DNA from 2 places in the Peribacillus sp. BM1 genome. Region 2 is predicted to be linked to the other one. Evidence: riboswitches for the same ligand, from Rfam matches in the RefSeq annotation. Region 2 holds a riboswitch; the other holds the start of a gene.
The links. Region 2 has a riboswitch for S-adenosylmethionine ahead of fbpA (Fur-regulated basic protein FbpA). Riboswitches for the same ligand answer to the same signal wherever they lie in the genome.
Positions count from the first base shown of each region.

Region 1 (4,407 bases), 930 kb from region 2:
TATGGAGATCAGCCGGAAATATTAAAGCGAGAAAACGCAAAAGCGGTAGGCAATGCAGTGAATAATACCGTCGCAATTACTGGAGGTTCTATTGCAGGGGCTGTAGTAGGGGGAGCTTTAGGAAGTGTTGTTGGTCCAGTTGGTACAGTAATTGGAGCTACTGCAGGATCTTTTGTTGGAGGACTTGTTGGAGAACAAGCTGCCAAGCTTACTGCAGGGTTAGCAGAAAAGGCTGCTATGGTATTTAAAGAGCCTATTCATGATGGACTTGAAGTGATAAAGGGCGGTTTAGAAAAAGCAGGGAAAGCTGTAGAAGGATTTAATAAAGGCGTAGACTTTATGAATGATCAAATTAAAAGTACAATTACAGATCCAGTAGAAAAAGTGAAAGAAATAGGCAAGGGACTATCAAAAGCAAAAGAAACTGCGAACTCTCTTGTTGATGGCGCGAAAGATTTTCTTGAAGATAAATTCTCATTTTTTTAAGGAGGACCTATGAAGACGATTCAATTAAGCATAGAAGAGTTAATCTTTTCATTTTATAGCGAAGGGTTATATGAACAAGGTATTTCGATTAAAGAAGCTTATTTTCCAGCTATGAATGATTCTGAGTTGAAATTGATGTTAGAAATTGCATCTCGCTCATTGTTAGCAAAAGATATGGTAGAGGAAGTTAGTAACCAATATAAACTAAAGGAAGAGTATACTTCATTTATCCACATATTAAATGATGCAGAAAGTACAGTAAAGGCTTCTAAATTTGATGTTAGTTTACATGCAGAAGACAGTATCTCTTTTCATTTTAAAAATAGTGAAGTGTATTTACATAAGTTATTACACGATCATCAAGTTCACTATCTTTCTAAGCTATCTAAAGAGAACATGTTTTCAATGGTAAGTGAATTTTTTGCTTTCAACCCATTAAAAGCAGAGAGTGATGTGCTTTTTACGTTGAAAAGTGAAGAGTTTGACGAGTTGTTAGAAGATGTAAGTCAAATGGATGATCTAACCGAAAAAACCATTCAGAAATGGGTAAAGAAATCAGAAAATACGAATATGGTAGAGTTGCTAGATGATTTATCAAGAAGAAACGGTAAAATGGACAGTATACTTAGTCTGCAATATGACGCAAATAATAACCCAGACTTCATTGATCTTTCCTTTGTTATTCCCGGAAAGACGGAGTTTTGGGTGGTGACTAGGAACCAAAATCTAGATTTAAGTTTTCAAAGAGTAAATGAGTCAACGATAAACAACCTATTGTTAAATAATAAAACATTCCTAGCTTAAGGGGGGGGGGGGGGCACTTTTTGGTCAATATAAAGGAAAAAAATGAACTTCTTCAAATAAAAGGGTCTAAAGGCATGTATGTGTGGGTAACTGGAGCCTATTTAATTGCTATAATAAGCTGTTTGGTATTAATAATTCAGGGCTTTAAGTTCAATTCGAATTATTCTTTAATCTATATCTTTGGAGGCATTATGCTCACTCCTGTTTTTCTATACTTAATACTCTGGTCATTGCCTGGTTTTAATCCGTGGAAAATTCTATTAACGATTATCCCAGGGGAAAATGGGAAGGTATTTTCTAAAAAAGATACGGTTTTTATTAACGATATTCGTAATATCGATTTGGTGAGAAATCCATTCAATTTGATCAATTATATTGTTATTGAAACATTTGATGAAAAAAAATTAAAGATTCCAACTTATAATCTAATTGATGATCTGGATTATCAAGTAATGGTTGATCAATATATGTTTCCATATATGACAGAAAACGCGAGAAAAGTATGGGATCGTAAAATCGATTTAAATGTATTGTTGAAGGAAGTAAGATATGAGCGACAGGAGCAGAAGATTGATTAAAACTTTGTGATTATTGTTTCAGAATGAACCTCCAAACCCCGTATGGTGGCCTTTTCTCTTTTTGCCCCTGATTAAAAAGGAACTTTTGAGGAGAAATTAAGGGAAACGGAATGGAGGTTTCTTTATAATGGAAAACAACAATCATCATGATACATTTACGGTCGCGGGAACAAACATTGATGCAGTAAAAAGACAAAATGAACGTTCAGGTATGTCATATAATGAAGTGAAAGAATTGCTGGCTAAAACTACGGGTGGACATGGTACAGAAGTCTATAGTGATACCAATATTGAGGAAGTTAAAAGGGAAAATCAGCAATCCATGGAAAAAAACTAAAGACTACACCATTTAATAAGACCTGCCCTCAAATAGACTATTTTGGGGCAGGTTCTTTTGTCTTAGGTACGAGCTTATGTAACAATTTCCCCTGGTCATACTCCTTAAAGAATTCGTTCTTGTAACATAGGATCTTAGTAAATCCTTAATGACAATCTTTTATACACGTTAAACATATATCATATTCCGTTCCTATTAGAATGAAATATCAGAAAAAACAGATTGGAGGTACTTGACAGGAAACTGAACATTATATATATTGAATATAATAATAATTCTTAGTAATCCGATATGATTTAAAATTTCGTATATATAGATTCTTATCAAGAGAGATGGAGGAACTGGTCCAATGAAATCTCGGCAAAAGGCTCTTTTTAGGGTACTGTGCCAATTCCAGCGAACGAATAGTTCGAAAGATAAGAGGAGGCAATGGTAGCACATTAATGCACATTCTACTCTTCTTATCACTTTGATAAGGAGAGTTTTTTTGTATAAAGGACATGGGGACGGGTCTTCGCGACTTAATAATACAGCCAATTTACTCAGCAGGTATACTCATATTATTGAGAAAGCATCCGAAATACCGGCCCCGCACCGCCACCATTGTGATGAGGCGAGTGTAGCGTGCTTCATGATCGATCTTTCATAGTAACTGGTGGCGTTTTAACGCCACTCAGGTTTTGTATTTACAAATGAAAAAGGGGATGAGTGGATGATTAACAATAAGGTTATACCATTCGAATTTGACACAATTTTGCTTGGTGAAGAGAAGGAAGGTATTGCTGAATCTCTTTGTGGGAGAGTGGTGCATGGTAGGAAAATGGGACGGCAATTAGGTTTTCCTACAGCCAATGTAGATGCAGATGCTGTCTTGTTAGCGAATGGGGTGTATGGCGTACATGTGGTTGTAAAAGGAAAGCAATATCGGGGCATTATGAATGTGGGTGTTAAACCAACATTTGGATCAACCTTGAAAAAAACATTTGAGGTTCATCTTCTCGACTTTTCCGATGACTTATATGGAGAGTTCATAAAGTGTCAACTTCTTTTTAAAATCAGAGAGGAGCAAAGGTTTGCCTCAATTGATTTATTAAAAAAACAAATTACGGAGGACAGATATCGTGCAATCGAGAAATTTAAACAATTTGAGGCTCTTTTTAAGGACGGAGAAAGGAAAACCCCTACAGAAAAGCAAATATCTGAATCTGCCTGATTTACAATTTTTTAATTGGTGCCATTTACAATATGGGGTAAACAAAGGAATTTATAATACGATTGATAACTGGTTTTACGAGTATGGCATTGTTAATATTCTCTCACGCAGAATTTACCTGTTGTCCTTTTTGGAGTTTGCCAAAGAAGTAGAATCGGAGCAGAAGCAAGATAAAGTAATTCGATTTGGAAATGGTGGACTTGTAAAAAAACTACACGAATTTCTAGTCGTTTATAAAATGGAGTCGAATGGTGGACTTTAAAATTTGGATTTAAAGCTGAAAAGATACAGGTGTTCGGGGGAAAACATCCTATTGGGAAAACCCCGACCTGTATTCGTCTTTAATTTTGCAAGCCGAATTCGTTAATAATCTCAACTACATTGATCTATTTCTTCTATAAAACTAATCATGAACAGCAAGAATATTTCGTTCTTGTCAAGCCTTAGCAGGGGAGAAAGCTATAATGAGCGCTTAATTAGGTTAAACCGATGAATTCCGCTCATTATAGCTCACAATATAATTGTGTTTTGCTGTATTATAGTACCCTTCACTGTATTCTTTAATATTCCCTTCTTCATCATGAGAAAGTCGAATTCGTTTTAAAGCTACAGTGTCTTTTGCCAATTTCAATGATTCACATATGTGACTAGGTACGATAGCAACGGTGAACTCATCCCTAAATGTTTCGAGTTTAATATTGTTTTTTTCCATAAAACGATATAAAGAGTTAATCTGAACATCGTTTAATTCTTCATCGCTTATGTCCAGTAAAATATAGTGGGAGAAGTGAATATACGGTTCACCATCCAAAAGGTACATTCGCTCGATTTGAAGGCAACTTTCACCAAATAGAGGATAGAGTGAAGATTCAGTAGATAATTGAATCCTTTTTATACTTAACACTTTTTTGATAATTTGATGACCTTCCTCTACTAATAACTCTGTAAAGTGCTTACCTTTTGCTAGTTTCGCATTCGAAACATTTGTG
Region 1 is NZ_CM155259.1:1,445,086-1,449,492, forward strand. It holds gene AC1MGI_RS07040 (glycine zipper domain-containing protein) at 1-486, shown strand, start outside; gene AC1MGI_RS07045 (hypothetical protein) at 496-1,290, shown strand; gene AC1MGI_RS07050 (DUF5381 family protein) at 1,311-1,868, shown strand; gene AC1MGI_RS07055 (gamma-type small acid-soluble spore protein) at 1,996-2,205, shown strand; SAM riboswitch class I at 2,523-2,628, shown strand; gene AC1MGI_RS07060 (riboflavin kinase) at 2,918-3,418, shown strand; gene AC1MGI_RS07065 (hypothetical protein) at 3,540-3,680, shown strand; gene AC1MGI_RS07070 (GntR family transcriptional regulator) at 3,900-4,407, opposite strand, start outside.
Region 1: linked by a shared signal. The riboswitch ahead of AC1MGI_RS07060 (riboflavin kinase) and the one ahead of fbpA (Fur-regulated basic protein FbpA) in region 2 are both predicted to bind S-adenosylmethionine.

Region 2 (4,407 bases):
TAGGTTACTTGGCGTTGCTGGACTCGGTTGGATGTTTGATGCAATGGACGTAGGTATGCTGTCATTTATTGTGGTGGCATTACAAGCAGAATGGGGTTTGACAACTCAACAAGTAGGGTGGATCGGTAGTATTAATTCGATAGGAATGGTATTTGGTGCCTTTCTTTTCGGAATTATGGCTGACCGTATTGGAAGGAAGAAAGTTTTTATCATTACCTTGCTGCTTTTTTCAATTGGCAGTGGCTTATCGGCTCTAGTTACATCTTTGGCTTTATTTTTAGTACTTCGTTTTCTTATCGGTATGGGACTAGGTGGAGAGCTTCCGGTAGCTTCGACGCTTGTTTCAGAAAGCGTACCTGCCAAAAATCGAGGAAAAGTGGTCGTTCTACTCGAAAGTTTTTGGGCATTAGGTTGGCTTATTGCTGCTTTAATTTCCTATTTCGTTATTCCAGGGTACGGGTGGAGAATCGCTTTGATTTTAAGTGCTCTCCCAGCGTTTTATGCCCTTTATTTACGTTTACATCTACCGGATTCACCGAAGTATGTCGGACTTGAAATTAAAGCTAAGCCAACGATTATGCAAAATATTAAAAGTGTGTGGGCAAGAGAACATAGAAAACAAACGCTTGTATTATGGATTCTATGGTTTTGTGTCGTGTTTTCTTATTATGGGATGTTCTTGTGGCTTCCAAGTGTTATGGTGATGAAAGGATTTAGTTTAATCAAGAGCTTTGAATATGTATTGATTATGACCTTAGCTCAGCTCCCTGGATATTTTACTGCAGCGTGGTTTATCGAGAGAATGGGCCGCAAGTTCGTTCTTGTCACGTATTTAACTGGAACAGCTGTAAGTGCGTATTTCTTTGGCGCGGCAGAGGGACTACCGATGCTCATCACGTCAGGTATGCTATTGTCATTCTTTAACTTAGGAGCTTGGGGGGCACTTTATGCATATACCCCTGAGCAATATCCGACAACGATTCGTGGTACCGGCGCTGGTATGGCGGCGGCTGCTGGAAGAGTTGGGGGAGTTTTGGGACCGCTTCTCATCGGATATTTTGTTGCAGCGGGTACTGCGCTTAGTGTGGTTTTTACAATTTTTACAATTGCGATTTTAATTGGAGCAATTGTCGTGTTAATTTGGGGGAAAGAAACGAAGAACACTGTTTTGCAAGATTAGCAAAACATGACCATTGACTTTATTTGGAATAAAACGTATAATGGCATTAACATCAATTATATATCATTCTTATCCAGAGAGGTGGAGGGATTTGGCCCTGCGATACCTCGGCAACAGACTCAACTTTGAGCACTGTGCCACATCCAACAAGCGAAGGCTTGGAAGATAAGAAGAGTCGAACGGACGTAAACTTCAGCCTCTTCTTGTTTAAGAAGAGGCTTTTTATTGTTTGGATTTGTTGGTTGTAATCTTAACTGTACAGTGTGGGCTATCGTTTGCCGCATTTATCTCGCATTAACGGGTAGTAAACTCCAACTGATTGAAGATTCACTTTATGAATAAGCACGTAGGAATGAAAATTTTAATTTACTGAAATAATGTTTGAAGTACACTTAGGAATGGTATATAAAGTTTGTTGAAGAAATTCATATTGAAATAATTGTCTAATAAATAAAGCAAGAGGTGTATAGAATGGCAAAGTTACTGCAGATAGTTGAGGAAAAAAAGGCGTTTTTAATCGAACAATTATTATCCCGTGGCGTGTATAAAACATCCGAACAAAAACATTTTTATGATGTTTCCTTGAATATTCTAGAGAGAGAATTTGAACAAATTCAAAATAAAGAGCATTCTTCAACTAAAAATATTGTCACTTAGCAGAGGAGAAATTACCAAATATAACCTGATAGTAATCTTAATAAAAGAGGATGTCCGAAAGAAGTCTGCCCCCGTAACTCCTACTTACACTTCGTTTAAACTGTAAGTAGGAGTTACGGGGGCAGATCTTTTACTTTTGGGATATCCTTTTTGCTATTTTGGTTGAATGCTTCATTTCGGGAATGTACTACAGAATTTGTTTAGATTAAATTGAAAAAAATAATATACGAGTTGTATAAAATGTGTCTAATTTGCGAATTCTAGATTAATGAAGTAAAACTTTGATTGTAAAATATTGCTTTTATTTGATGATAACTCTAGACTTATTTTACAATAAGTCAAAATAGCTGATGGAGTGTGAGGTAGTGATGAAATCTTTCGTTCAATTATCCAATGAAATTGAACAAAAGCGTGAAGAAATGATTAAACTAGCAAAGGGATTTGGACTTTCGAATAAACAAACAATTAGAGCGAGCCAAGAGCTTGACATATTAATAAATATCTTCAATATTACGCCTCTCACGGATGCGCAATATAGTGAAGAGTATTAGATGATGTTTCGAGGTAGGCTAAATAGAGAAGAGGATGTCTCGGAAGGGTCAGACCTCGTACTTCAACACACAGTATTATGTGAAAATAACACGTATATAGACTGTATGTCGCAGTTTGCGGGGATGAAGATTCCTTTGAACATCCTTTGTTTAATTTTATCCTTTTTCGTGTAGCACTCTTTTTCCTAAAATGATTAAATCTCGTTCAATATCGTCTAGCAAGGCAATTTTTTGAAGATTTCCCCATCTTTCAAACCCGAATTTCTCAAATAATTTAATGCTTGGTGTATTGTGACCGAATACGAATCCGAGGATTGTAGCGATGTCTAAAGAAGGACATAGCTCAATGGCTTTCTGGATAGCAAGTCCACCAAGACCTTTCCCACGAAACGAATCGTCCAAATAGATACTTATTTCAGCAGTTGTGTTATAGGCAGGTCTCCCATAAAACGATTGAAAGCTTAGCCAACCAGCAGTCCGATCATCTATTTTTATTACATATAATGGTCTTTTATCAGGAATGTGATCATGAAACCAAGCGAGTCTTGATTGAACAGATACCGGCGAAGTGTCAGCCGTTACCATTCTCGAAGCGATGGTTGAATTATAAATTTCCACTATTCTTGGCAAATCCTCTAATGAAGCAAGTCGAAATTGTAATGAATGATCCATGTGCAATACCCCTTATTGATGAATGAAAAATATTTTTTGTAAGCATATCATACTTGAACTATAAAATGAATGGTAGTGTAATATTTCTTTTTTAGTTTGGATATATATTTAGATTATTGATAAATCGAATATCTAGTTTCTTAAAAAATCCTCTAAGAAAATGAATCCCCCAGTGTTCTGTCGTACAAAATAATTATCTTTACGTAGTTCGGGTATTTATGATAGATGTAAAGTAAAATAAGAGAGTGGAAGTGAGTATGTTCACGAGAAAATTGTTTGGTTTAAAACGAGTTTCTTTACTTTTAAATGAACGTCTTGCTACTATTTGAAAGAATTATACCGAGGAAAATGGCTACGCTTGTAAAAAGAGATTTAATTGGACAGGAGAGTTTGGATAATGGAAGAACAGAAATATTGCAGTGATTCTCTTGTGGTAAAAACAAGCCTTGTTTTACCGCCTGATACGAATAATAATGGAACGATGTTTGGTGGGAAATTAATGGCTTATATTGATGATGTAGCGGCTATTTCAGCTATGCGGCATTCAAGAAGATCGGTTGTAACGGCATCAACCGATTCTGTAGACTTTCTCCATCCAATCTACGAAGGCAATGCGGTCTGTTTAGAAGCATTTGTCACTTATACAGGAAGAACATCGATGGAGGTAGTGGTCAAAGTAATTGCAGAAGATTTACTATCAGGGACTCGAAATTTATGCGTAATTTCATTTTTGACATTTGTTGCTCTTGATGAAAACGAAAAGCCAACTCTTGTGCCTAGTATTATTCCACAGTCTGAGATGGAGATAAAACTATATGAATCAGCTGTGATTAGAGCAGAAGCGAGGAAGAAACGAAGAGTAGGTACAAAAGAAATTGCTGCTATCTTTGGGACAAACCAACTATAAAAACAAAAGCGACCTAAAATGAACTGCCCCATAAATGTTAGACAACAATCTAACATTTATGGGGTTTTTTATGGAGAATGAATCGTTTGCGAGAAAATATCTTTCGAGTCCATAGAGTATCTCTACTAAAGGTGCATTAATTCATAATTCTAGTGTGCATGATTAGGTTTTTAATGAGTACACAACAGAAGAGTCTGTATTGAAGTCTTGTTTTACTAGAGAATTAAAATTATGAGAATGTTCTATATTAAAGCTGTATACATAAAGATAAGAATAGGAAATTGATTGATCTCCTTTTATAAAATAATAATGAAGCATAGAAATCGTGTTTTAAGAGTTTGCAAATCCAATCTAGTTTGTAATAAAGAAAGGGATTTACAAACGCTCCTTGATGAGCAGAGCTTGTGTTCATACTGAATATTGACAATGAAGGTGGGGCA
Region 2 is NZ_CM155259.1:2,371,825-2,376,231, forward strand. It holds gene AC1MGI_RS11410 (MFS transporter) at 1-1,180, shown strand, start outside; SAM riboswitch class I at 1,247-1,352, shown strand; gene fbpA (Fur-regulated basic protein FbpA) at 1,652-1,837, shown strand; gene AC1MGI_RS11420 (Spo0E family sporulation regulatory protein-aspartic acid phosphatase) at 2,206-2,388, shown strand; gene AC1MGI_RS11425 (N-acetyltransferase family protein) at 2,545-3,060, opposite strand; gene AC1MGI_RS11430 (acyl-CoA thioesterase) at 3,458-3,967, shown strand.